DNA from 4 places in the Shewanella bicestrii genome. Region 3 is predicted to be linked to each of the others. Evidence: predicted binding sites of a transcription regulator. Region 3 holds the regulator's gene; each other region holds the start of a gene.
The links. Region 3 encodes sigma-54, which starts transcription at its own class of promoters, with help from an activator protein. Its sites were predicted from a motif close to GTTGGCACGNNNNTNGNNT; they were not measured.
Positions count from the first base shown of each region.

Region 1: a site for sigma-54 is predicted at 2,047-2,065, ahead of CF168_RS18115 (TorF family putative porin). Genes of this name have one in related genera too.
Region 2: a site for sigma-54 is predicted at 1,675-1,693, ahead of glnA (glutamate--ammonia ligase). Genes of this name have one in related genera too.
Region 4: a site for sigma-54 is predicted at 1,884-1,902, ahead of flgF (flagellar basal-body rod protein FlgF). Genes of this name have one in related genera too.

Region 1 covers NZ_CP022358.1:4,129,317-4,132,501, reverse strand. The annotation lists gene CF168_RS18125 (putative bifunctional diguanylate cyclase/phosphodiesterase) at 1-146, shown strand, start outside; gene rimK (30S ribosomal protein S6--L-glutamate ligase) at 313-1,218, shown strand; gene CF168_RS18115 (TorF family putative porin) at 1,262-1,954, opposite strand; gene CF168_RS18110 (HU family DNA-binding protein) at 2,245-2,517, opposite strand; gene CF168_RS18105 (response regulator) at 2,664-3,185, opposite strand, start outside.
Region 2 covers NZ_CP022358.1:4,423,196-4,426,380, reverse strand. The annotation lists gene glnA (glutamate--ammonia ligase) at 181-1,590, opposite strand; gene typA (translational GTPase TypA) at 2,577-3,185, shown strand, end outside.
Region 3 covers NZ_CP022358.1:3,972,936-3,976,120, reverse strand. The annotation lists gene rapZ (RNase adapter RapZ) at 1-396, opposite strand, end outside; gene ptsN (PTS IIA-like nitrogen regulatory protein PtsN) at 393-836, opposite strand; gene hpf (ribosome hibernation promoting factor) at 839-1,126, opposite strand; gene CF168_RS17435 (RNA polymerase factor sigma-54) at 1,155-2,630, opposite strand; gene lptB (LPS export ABC transporter ATP-binding protein) at 2,736-3,185, opposite strand, start outside.
Region 4 covers NZ_CP022358.1:3,278,691-3,281,875, reverse strand. The annotation lists gene flgD (flagellar hook assembly protein FlgD) at 1-336, shown strand, start outside; gene flgE (flagellar hook protein FlgE) at 406-1,767, shown strand; gene flgF (flagellar basal-body rod protein FlgF) at 1,939-2,682, shown strand; gene flgG (flagellar basal-body rod protein FlgG) at 2,693-3,185, shown strand, end outside.

The sequences.
Region 1 (3,185 bases), 160 kb from region 3:
CGGTAGCGGAAGGGATTGAAACCGTCGAGCAAGCCGAGTTTTGCACCGAAAGGCATTGCAATGTGTTACAGGGATATCTTTTCTCACGCCCCATAGAGGCGAGTGAATTTGAAGCTAAGTACATCACTCCCTTACTTCCTAAATAGCGAACCTAAATTGTGAAGATTATCTTACGTTTGGCTAGTGCCGAGGTTTTCGTCTGGTGAGGAATATTTTCTTGCTTTACACTCAGCAATAGACAAATATCTGCGCCCCTTTCTGATGCAGTGTGCTCAGAGCTTCAATCACAGTGTTTAATTTGGTCATTTGGCAATGAAAATAGGTATCTTATCCCAGTTCCCTGAGTTGTATTCCACCCGACGTTTAGTGGCGGCCTGCGAGAGCCGTGGCCATGAAGCCGTGGTTATTAATACCTTGAATTGCTACATGAATATCAACTCCATCAAGCCGAGCATTCATTATCAAGGCCAAGAGTTAACGGGATTCGATGCCATTATTCCGCGGATCCACGCGAGTGTGACCTTTTACGGCTGTGCCGTGGTGCGCCAGTTTGAAATGATGGGCGTATTTGCTGCCAATGACTCGATTTCAATCGCACGTTCACGGGACAAGTTACGCGCACTGCAATTGCTGTCCCGCAAAGGTATCGGCATGCCAGTGACGGGGTTTGCCAATAAACCCAATGATATTCCCGACTTGATTAACATGGTGGGCGGTGCCCCTTTAGTGATTAAGTTGTTGGAAGGCACCCAAGGGATTGGTGTGGTGTTAGCCGAAACTAAAACCGCCGCCGAGAGCGTGATTGAAGCCTTTTTAGGGCTGAAAGCCAATATCATGGTGCAGGAATATATTAAGGAGTCCAACGGCAGCGATATTCGCTGTTTTGTGGTCGGCGATAAAGTGGTGGCTTCGATGAAGCGTCAAGGGCCCGAAGGGGATTTTCGCTCTAATCTGCACTTAGGCGGCTGCGGCGAGAAAGTAAAAATTACGCCCGAAGAGCGCAAGATGGCGGTTGCCGCAGTGAAGGCTATGGGGTTAGTGGTGGCGGGGGTTGATATTTTACGATCGAATCGCGGCCCCTTGATCCTAGAGGTGAACTCGGCGCCCGGTATTGAAGGCATTGAGCAGACCACGGGGATTTCGGTGACTGAGCCTATCGTGGAATATATTGAGAAGATGGTATTGGCGCGTAAATCGAACCGCGCCGTGATAGCCTAACAAAAACGCCGCGATTATCGCGGCGTTTTTTTAGCGTTTAATTTTATAAATCAAAGCCGTAGGAATAGCCTAAAACAACCTTGGCATCATCACCCTGCAGATCGGTATCCGACACCATAAATGAGACTGTACCCATGCTGGTATCGGCACTGAGTGTGACGTTGTAATCTGCGTAGTTATCCTCATCGAACCAAGATTCGACGACATCGCCGCTAGAATAACCGTAGTGTAATGACAGACTCAGTTTATCCGTCAGTGGGAAAGACGCAGTGGCCGCAAGATAACTCATATCTTTGTTATCTAATGGCTCGGCCGCGACATCATCACCAGCGTTGATCACGTGGGAATAACTGAGTTCAAACCATTTCCAAGTGATTGCACCGTGCAGTTCACCAAAATCGATGCTGCCTTCGGCATCGGGGTAAGCGTAGTAGAGGTAGCCAATATCGTAGCTTAGGTCTTCGGTGATGTTGCCGCCGTAGCCTGCGTAGAGATCCAACTCATAGCTGGTATCGTCGCCAAAGTCGACATTTGAGGCCCAAGTGCCGGCATAGAATCCGGAGTCATGGCTATAGTCAATGCCTCCTTGGATGGCGACCGCATCATTGGTTTGAGTGACCCCGCGCCATAGATAGTTTGAGGTGCCGCCAATATTGCCGGACACCGCCGCAAAGGCGTTGGTCGTTAATAACAATCCCGTCGATAATGCCAAAACGCTGCACAGTGATTTTCTCATTCTCATCCCCTCGATTGACTTATTTATCGATTCACTCACGTCACCACAGGGTGGGTGACATTGGTGCATCATGGTTTTTTCTGATAAGGGAATTGCTAATCACATGCCATTATTTGAACATCTTTAAAAACAATTGGTTACATAATCGATGTTAATTAAATGTTTTAAAGTGCTCAAAAATTGAGCGGTGAACGCACTGTGTTTGTGCAAAAAATCATCTTTCATGCTTTCGTGAGGGCAAAAAAAACGCCTCACAGAGGAGGCGTTTTATAAAATCAATGTCGAGCGAATTAGTTCACACTATCACGCAAGGTTTTACCCGCTTTAAACTTAGGCACAGTGGCTTCAGCGATCTGAATTTCTTTACCTGTCTGTGGGTTACGGCCAGTACGAGCTGCGCGAGTGGAGGTTTCAAAAGAGCCAAATCCAACGATAGAGATCTTGTCACCGTTTTTCATTGATTCAGTAATAGCTGCTTCGAAAGATTTCAATGCACGTGCTGCTTCAGCTTTAGTGATATCGGCATTTTCTGCAATCTTGGCAATAAGTTCAGTTTTGTTCATCTTTATTGTCTCTTCTTTCCGTAGATTTATTAAGTCAGCGTGCCTAACATGCCACAAGGTTTAGCCATTGGAAAGCCCTTTGCTACGGGCTTGTGTCCTATAAGTAACAAAAATGCAGAATATTTACCCCATTCGTGACTTAGGTTTTATTCTTCGAGCAGTTGATATAAGAGCTGCTTCACCAATTTAGGTTCGAAGGGTTTATCGCACAGGGCATTGACTCCCGCCTGAGAGACATTGCTCAGGTGAGCATCATTCGCTTCCGAAGACACCATGAGGATAGGTACATGGGATTGCTGGCTTTCATTGCGGATAAATTGAGTGAGTGCTAGGCCATCAACACTGGGCATATTGTAATCGGTAATGATCAGGTCAAACATATTATTACGCATTAACTCAATGGCTTGAGCGCCATCTTCCGCTTCGGTGATCTGCTTGATCCCAAGGTTGCCAATGGTACGTTTTATCACATTGCGCGCCATGCGGCTGTCATCGACCACGAGCACACGCACGTCATGCACATCGAAGTGACTTAGGTCGAGTTCATCGTGGCTGAGTAAATCGATGGTCGCATTCAGCGCCTTGCCTAAGTGTTCGGCATTAAAAGGTTTTGGCAGTATCGCGACTACGCCAGACTGGCGGAAAATTTCCAATTGCTCGCGGCGACA
Region 2 (3,185 bases), 450 kb from region 3:
CAAAATCACGAGGCGACAACAAATGGACAGATAACAACGAGAGGTCGGAGTGTATGCGTGTAGAGGTGTTGAATAGGCAGGGGAATACTTGGGAGTCACTGTGCGATAGAGACAAAACAGCCCCGACAGAAGACTGCCGGGGCTGTTAGATTTTGTGCAGCTAATTGATGCCGTTAGCCATTACAGGCTGTAATACATCTCGAACTCTAATGGGTGAGTTGTACGGCTTACACGCTCAGCTTCTGCAGATTTCAGTGCAATGTAAGATTGGATGAAATCTTCGCTGAATACACCGCCGCGAGTTAAGAACTCGTGGTCAGCTTGCAGGTTTTCAAGCGCATTTTCTAATGAAGTCGCTACTTGTGGGATTTCAGCCGCTTCTTCAGCTGGCAGATCGTACAAGTCTTTATCCATAGCTTCGCCTGGATGGATCTTGTTTTGGATACCATCGATACCCGCCATCAGCAGTGCTGCGAAACCTAAGTATGGGTTTGCATGTGGATCTGGGAAGCGAGTTTCGATACGACGGCCTTTAGGGCTTGGTACCACTGGAATACGGATTGAAGCGCTGCGGTTACGTGCTGAGTAAGCTAACATCACTGGCGCTTCGAAGTGTGGTACTAAACGCTTGTAAGAGTTAGTGCTTGGGTTAGTGAAAGCGTTCAGCGCGCGAGCGTGCTTGATGATACCACCGATGTAGTACAGTGCAGTTTCACTTAAACCAGCGTATTTGTCGCCTGCGAACAGGTTCACACCGTCTTTAGACAGAGATTGGTGAACGTGCATACCGCTACCGTTGTCGCCAACGATTGGCTTAGGCATGAAAGTCGCAGTCTTACCGTAGGCGTGAGCCATGTTGTGTACTACGTACTTCAGAATTTGGATTTCGTCCGCTTTCTTAGTCAGAGTGTTGAAGCGAGTTGCGATTTCGTTTTGACCCGCAGTCGCTACTTCGTGGTGGTGAGCTTCAACGACTTGACCCATTTCTTCGAGCACTAAACACATAGCGCTACGTAAGTCTTGTGATGAGTCAACAGGAGCTACTGGGAAGTAACCGCCTTTCACGAATGGACGGTGACCAGTGTTGCCACCTTCGTAGCTAGTGCCAGAGTTCCATGCCGCTTCTTTAGCGTCGATTTTCACGAAACAACCAGACATGTCAGTACCGAAACGTACGTCGTCGAACAGGAAGAATTCTGGTTCTGGTCCAACTAATACAGTGTCAGCGATACCGGTAGAGCGTAAGTATTCTTCCGCTTTTTTCGCGATAGAACGTGGGTCGCGGTCATAACCAGTCATAGTGCCTGGCTCGAGAATGTCACAGCGGATCAGGGCAGTGGTTTCTTCGGTGAATGGGTCTAATACAAACGTGGTTGGGTCTGGCATCAGCACCATGTCTGATTCGTTAATGCCTTTCCAGCCAGCGATTGACGAACCGTCAAACATTTTGCCGTCTTCGAAGAAATCAGCGTCTACCTGATGAGCAGGGATAGATACGTGCTGCTCTTTACCTTTGGTGTCGGTAAAACGTAAATCAACAAACTTAACTTCTAATTCTTCAAGTTGCTTTAAAACTGATTCAACTGACATTCTCAAGTCTCCGGTAGGGTAAAGGGATGTCCCTTCTATAATCTTTTAACTCAAGTCGCGCTTGAGCCAAACTTACAAGCTATATAGCGATATCTATGCCAACAATTTAAGGTGTTGATAATCAAAGGCTATATATTTTAGTGCACAACAATTCACTTCGTGCTGCACTATGTTGGTGCGTTTGCATGTGGCATTTTGGTGCATTAATCCATTTTGGTGCGCACCGTCACAACACCATTTTAGTGCAAGCAACTTGAGTGCAATCTAGCAACGCCTATTTATCCCGAACTCGTCGTCCCATTAAGCACAGAGGCAAGCCGGATTAATATCTCAATTCTGGCTTTTGACAAGATTCGAAACCAAACAAAGCACAACGAATTTAGCACATTAGTGTGGCGAGAGAACCGTGCAAGCTCACTATTTCAATCGCCCGCAATAATGTCACAAAACTGTGGCAACCTAAGCTGTTTTTCGCGGGGCGGTTATGGCTGGTTATATTGAATAGTGCTTAATTATCAGATCATTAAGATCGTTGTTCGCAATGTGGAATAGAGTTTGTTGAAACTGAGGCCAAAGGTATCCGCTGAAACCGCTAACTGATGCCTGCTGCGCTTATTTTTATGGCTCACTCTGGCGCATCACGGCTGGATGGCGTGGATTGACTATAATTATGGCGGCTTTGGGCCGAGCGATAAAAGTAGGACTGAGTGAAAAACAGTGAATTCAGCTGCTTAGCTTAGTTGATGGCAAGATAAACTGGCGAATCGCCTGCGCATTAACGGTGCATTTAGGCTATTTGACTTGGGCAAGAGAGTACCTTTTGAGCACTGTGCTCAAAAAATTGTTTTATAAGTGTTCAAAAATAATCCTGTGCGGCGAGGCCGCTCTGGAGTAGAATGTCACGCTTTTTTATGGCGACTCAACGTAGATTGCTATAACGAATATTGAAATATCCCTATTTTTGTTTGATGGTAAGAGGTTTATCCGTGCTAGAGAATTTACGTAACATCGCCATTATTGCGCACGTTGACCATGGCAAAACGACCCTGGTTGACAAGCTGCTGTCGCAATCAGGAACCCTTGCAACCCGGGGAGAAGCTACTGAGCGGGTGATGGACTCCAACGATCTTGAAAAGGAACGTGGGATCACGATTCTGGCAAAGAATACTGCCATCAAGTGGAACGACTACCGCATTAACATCGTAGACACCCCAGGCCACGCCGACTTCGGTGGTGAGGTTGAGCGCGTACTGTCTATGGTGGACTCAGTATTACTGCTGGTTGACGCCGTTGACGGTCCAATGCCACAGACTCGCTTCGTAACCAAGAAAGCGTTCGCCCAAGGCTTAAAGCCAATCGTTGTTATCAACAAGATTGACCGTCCTGGTGCTCGCCCTGATTGGGTTATCGACCAAGTATTCGACCTGTTCGACAACTTAGGTGCGACCGACGAGCAATTAGATTTCCCAGTTGTTTACGCTTCGGCGTTAAACGGCTTCGCAACGTTAGATCCGGATGAAGTTGGCACTGATATGACGCCACTGTTCCAAACTATCGTTGAAAAAGTATCTTCACCTGCAGCTGACGCTGAAGGT
Region 3 (3,185 bases):
GTGATCCATCTGCTGTGACAGGGGCTCGAGCAATTTGCCTTCAAGTTTGATGGCTTCTTGCAGTGATACTCGGCTCTTAGATAAGGGATGTAAGCGCCGAGTCTCGCTGTAGCGCTTTAACAGTACTTTATCGCTGGAATTTAAGAAGAAGCTGGTAAGTTCAGTGCCCTCTGGCAGGCTTGCGAGCTGTTTGACGAGTACCTTGTCTTGCTCCGGCAGGTTACGTACGTCAACGCTGATGGCGACGAGATCGTTACTGCCCTTGAGCTGTTCGAGTAAGCTGCCAATCAGCGGCAACGGAAGATTATCGACACAATAATAGCCGAGATCTTCAAGCACTCTTAGTGCGACCGATTTGCCTGAGCCTGAGCGCCCTGACACTATGACCAGTTTCATCCAGTGATTACCTGATAGAGTTCCGTTTCATCATGCGTCTTGCGCAATTGCTTCAATATTTGTTTGTCGCTGAGCTTTTCAGCCATGCAGGACAAAGTGCTTAAGTGCTGTTGACATTGGTCAGCAGGCACCAGCAGCGCAAATAAAATGTCGACAGGTTGTTTATCGATAGCATCAAAGGCTATCGGCTCCTCACATTTCACCAATATGGCTATGGGTTGTGTTATATCGGTTAATCGGCCATGTGGAATGGCGATGCCGTTACCTATACCTGTGCTCCCCATCTTTTCGCGCGCCACTAGGCTTTCGAAGATCTCTTGAGATGAGAGGGTGGGGTACTGGGCAGCGGCTAAGTCGCTGATAAGTTCCAGTACCTTTTTCTTACTGCCCGGAGTGGCGCAGGTCGTGCATTCCGGCCGCAGTATGGTACGAAGTTCCATTGCTAGTGTTTTGTTAACTTCTCTTTGTGTTTAATAACCTGACGATCAAGCTTGTCGATCAGGACGTCTATGGCAGCATACATATCTGCATGCTCTGAAGTCGCGAAGACTTCACCACCGGTGAGGTTGATTCTCGCTTCGGCAATTTGTTGCATTTTCTCAACATTGAGCACAACGTGCACATTATTGATCTGTTCGAAATGACGTTCAAGTTTTGAAAACTTTTCCTCAACATAAGCCCGTAACGATTCAGTAATCTCGATATGGTGTCCACTCAGGTTTATTTGCATATAAACGTCCTCCGATTTCCACTTTAGGCTATAAACTTTTACGCTGATTGGAAGGGGGAATAAGCATCGCTTCTCGGTACTTCGCAATGGTTCTGCGCGCAACGTTAATTCCCTGTTCTGCCAGAAGCTGTGCCATCTTGCTGTCGCTTAATGGTTTTTTCTGGTTTTCCGCTGCAACCAGTTTCTTAATGAAGGCTCTGATTGCCGTGGATGAGCACTCACCGCCATCATCAGTCCCGACGTGGCTTGAGAAGAAATATTTTAGTTCAAAAAGTCCCTTTGGGGTATGCATGTATTTTTGTGTCGTCACCCGTGAAATGGTGGACTCATGCATCTCTACCGCCTCGGCGATATCGTTCAGGACCATAGGTTTCATGGCTTCTTCACCGTATTCGAAGAAGCCCTGTTGATATTGCACTATGCAGTTTGCCACCTTGAGCAGTGTTTCGTTACGGCTTTCAAGGCTTTTGATAAACCACTTGGCTTCTTGCAGATGCCCGCGGATAAATTGGCTATCGGCTTGGCTTTTGGTGCTACGCGCCATGGCTGCATATTGCTGATTAACATTGATTTTTGGCATGTAATCTGGATTTAACTCGACCACCCAGCGACCGTTTTTCTTCGATACCGATACATCGGGGATGACATATTCTTCATCAACAGGGGTGATGAGCAAACCGGGGCGAGGGTTTAAGGTTTGGATCAGCGCTATGCTGTCCCTTAACTCGTCCTCTTTAAGTTTGGTCTTACGCATCAACAACCTAAAGTCGCGGGCAGCGATCAGATCTAAATGATCTTTGATCAACATGCGGGCGTTTTCGAGGTGTGGGGTATCCGGCGAAAAATGGGAGAGTTGGATAAGCAGACATTCGCTTAAATCCCTTGCGGCGACACCAACGGGATCGAAGTGTTGAATACGCTTAAGTACTGCTTCGACTTCATCCAGTTCTATCTCAGGATTGCCCATGGCCTCGAGGATATCTTCAGTACTTTGAGTGAGATAACCTTGATCGTCGATGGCATCAATAATCGCGGTGGCGATGGCTAAATCGGTTTCAGAGAAGGGCGTGAGGTTTTTCTGCCATTCTAAATGCTCGTACAGGCCTTCACTGGTTTCCCCTTGGAAGGGCATGTCATCTTCACGGCTGGCGCCAGAACCTGAGTTTGGCGAGGCGGTAAAGACTTCATCCCAGGTAGTATCCATGGGCAGTTCTTCGGGCAGGGATTCTTTGGTCAACGACTCGGCAATGTCCACGGTGGAATTGTCTTGTTCCTGTGGCAGGGCCGTTGTTTCGCTAAAGTCGGTATCGGCGATATCTTGCTTACGTTCGGTAGGCGCGTCGAATTGCTCCTCTTCCAGCTCGAGAAGAGGATTAGAGTCTAAGGCTTGCTGGATCTCTTGCTGCAGTTCCAATGACGACAATTGCAACAGACGAATGGCCTGTTGGAGTTGTGGCGTCATGGTTAACTGTTGACCCAGTTTGAGCTGGAGTGACGCTTTCATGTTACCGCTGATCCCTACGTTATTATTTTGAATTTAGGCCGCTTGTTATCATATTGATGGCGCTTATAAGCCAAAATTCAAGGCTAATTGGCTCTGTTTCAGTAACTATAGCCTGAATTGTTCACCTAAGTACACAGCCCTAACTTGCTGATTGTCTAAGATCTCTGCGGGAGTTCCTTCGGCAATCAGGTTTCCGTGACTAACAATGTAGGCATGTTCACAGACGTCTAAGGTCTCGCGCACATTGTGGTCTGTGATCAGTACCCCAAGGCCTCGGCTCTTGAGTTGTTCGATGATTTTCTTGATATCGATAACCGAAATCGGGTCGACACCGGCGAAGGGTTCATCGAGCAGAATAAACTTAGGATTGGCCGCTAAGGCGCGGGCAATTTCGACACGGCGACGTTCACCGCCCGATAACGACATGCCTTGGCTATCGCGAATATGGGTGATATGGAACTCTTCGAGCAGATGTTCCAGCTCTTCTTCGCGTTGATCGCGATTGAGCTCTTTACGGGTTTGCAGTACCGCCATGATATTGTCGTGCACGGTCAG
Region 4 (3,185 bases), 690 kb from region 3:
GTGATCAGTACTTCCGAGAAAATTCCCGTCATTAATGTTCGAATCGAAGATGATAAAGGGCAAGTCGTTAGAACATTTACTGTTGATGGTAGTAAGGGTGGTAACACTGATGTCAAGTGGGATGGTTTGAATGATAAAGGAGAACCCGTTGCTGCAGGTAATTACTCGATTAAAGCATCGGGTTTGGTGAATGATAAATCACAAGCGTTAGCTGTATCGACCTATGCGCATGTTACCAGTGTTTCTTTAGGTACTGCAGCGACTGGCGCCATTTTGAATCTCAAGGGTGGAATGGCCTTTAAGCTGTCGGATGTACTTGCGATTAGTGAAGTTTAATCGTTATCAAGATTGTAAATGGACATCACACTTGTCCATCATTGAATTGAGCAAATGTAGAGGTGAATTATGTCGTTTAACATTGCATTGAGTGGCATTTCTGCTGCGCAGAAAGATTTGAACACTACGGCGAACAATATCGCGAATGCTAACACCATTGGCTTTAAAGAGTCGCGTGCTGAATTTGCGGATGTTTACGCTAATTCAATTTTCTCAAACTCAAAAACCGCTGTGGGTGGTGGTGTGGCTACGAGCCAAGTGGCGCAGCAATTCCACCAAGGTAGTTTGCAACTGACGAATAACTCGTTAGATTTAGCGATTAAAGGCGGTGGCTTTTTTGTAACGGCTTCTGAGATTGGCACCCTAGATCATCAGTTTACCCGTGCAGGTGCATTCAAAGTCGATAAAAATAATTATATGGTTGATTCTGCAGGTAATTACCTGCAAACCTTCCCAGTTGATAAAGATGGTAATTCGACATCGGTCAGTTTAACGACGGCTAAACCTGTGCAAATTCCTGATACTGCTGGCAGTCCAGTTCAGACTGAAAACGTGACTCTGCAGATGAACTTAAATGCGAAAGAAGGTTCACTCGATCCTGCTGCCTTTGACCCGCTGGACTCTAAAACCTACAACAGTGTGACCTCCATGACGATTTATGACTCTCTGGGTGAGCCACATATCATGACGACCTATTTCGTCAAACCAAATAATGGCTCATATAATGGTGAAAACAACTGGGTTGCATACTATGCCATTGATGGTAAACAAGTTGATATTTCTGGCCCTGCTGGTACATATCAGACTGACACCAATGGTGATGGCACTCCCGATGCCTCTGGCACAGCTCAAACGGCTGGCGGCTGGAAGGGGTCGGTTCTGAAGTTTAACTCCGTCGGTGTGTATACTGGGAGTGATCCGGCAGTCGTCGCCACCGAAACGTTAGGGGTTGGCGGCGCTGGCGTGTTAGGCCCTGGTGCTGATGGCACTCAAGCCGTGATTATTAAATTTAATGCACCAACCCAATATTCAGCTCCCTTTGCCGCCACTGAATTGTCACAGGACGGTACCACAGTAGGGCGTTTAACCAATGTCGAAATTGGTGAAGATGGTTTGATCACTGCCAGTTACTCCAATGGTTCAACAGTGCCATTAGCCCGCGTTGCTTTAGTTCGCTTTGCAAACGAACAAGGGTTGACACAAGTGGGTAATACCTCGTGGAAAGCCAGTTTATCGTCAGGTCCTGCGCTGGCTGGTGAGCCTAACAGTGGTACGTTTGGTAGTCTCAGTTCTTCAGCGTTAGAGCAATCTAACATTGACTTGACGACTGAGCTGGTGGATTTGATTTCGGCACAACGTAACTTCCAAGCCAACTCACGTACGCTGGAAGTGAATAACACTCTGCAACAAACTGTTCTGCAAATTCGTTAAGTTAATCTTGCCTCTGCTAAGTGTTGCCGCAAGCGGCAACACTTAGCCTCTTTCTGTTGTGCATTCATTCGTTTATTAAAATCTCCTAATTTATCAGTTAACTAGCTGCTTATTTTATTGGCATGATGCTTGCTTTGCTATTATCAGGTTGAAACTTTGACGGAGCAGTCTGTGGACAAATTCCTTTATATCTCCATGAGCGGCGCTAAGCAAAATATGAATGAGTTGGCTTTGCGTGCCAACAACTTAGCCAACGCAAATACCGATGGATTTAAGTCGGATATGGCGCAAGCCAGATCGATGCAAGCCTTTGGTGAAGGATTGCCGACAAGGGTCTTTGCCATGGTTGAAACCCCCTCCGCCAATTTTCGTTCGGGCCCGATTAAATCTACTGGACGCGATCTTGACGTTGCCATTAAAGGTGACGGTTGGTTTGCCGTGCAAGCACAGGATGGTAGTGAAGCTTATACCCGTTCTGGCAGTCTCAGTTTTGACTCAACAGGTTTATTGCATAACGACCGTGGTAATCCCGTGATGGGTGATGCCGGACCGATTGTGTTACCGCTGCCAATTGAAAAGGTCACTATTTCACAGGATGGGATTATCTCTGTTCGTCCTCAAGGTGCGACGACAGAAGTCGTCGAAGAGGTTGGAAGATTAAAGTTGGTAAACCCCGGCAATGCACAAATGATGCGCGGCGAGGATGGGTTGTTCCGTTTGGTATCCGGTGATCCGGCGCCTGCCGATCCTAGTGTATTTGTTGAAAGTGGTGCTGTAGAGGGCAGTAACGTCAACCCCGTGGATGAGATGGTGTCCTTAATCGACCTACAGCGACAATTTGAATTGCAAGTGAAGATGATGAAAACCGCGGAAGAAAATGACCGCGCTTCATCCTCATTAATGCGGATTAGTTAGGAGATAAATTATGCATCCAGCGTTATGGATTAGTAAAACTGGCTTAGACGCACAGCAAACCGATATTGCGGTGATTTCAAACAACGTCGCTAACGCCAGCACTGTGGGCTATAAAAAAAGCCGCGCGGTATTTGAGGACTTACTTTATCAAACTGTTAACCAAGCGGGTGGGATCAGCGCCTCTAACACTAAGTTGCCAAACGGTTTGAACATTGGTGCGGGTACCAAGGTGGTAGCCACCCAAAAAATGTTTACCCAAGGCAATATGCTGACCACGGATAACTCGCTCGATTTGATGATTGAAGGCCCAGGATTTTTCGAAGTGCAGCTCCCCGATGGGACTACGGCTTATACCCGTAATGGTCAATTTACCTTAGATGATACTGGGCAAATTGTCACACCGGGTTCGGGTTATGTGTTGCAACCTGCGATCACTATTCCTGAGGATGCAACCAGTATTACTGTCTCTGCTGAAGGGGAAGTCTCGGTAAAAACACCAGGTG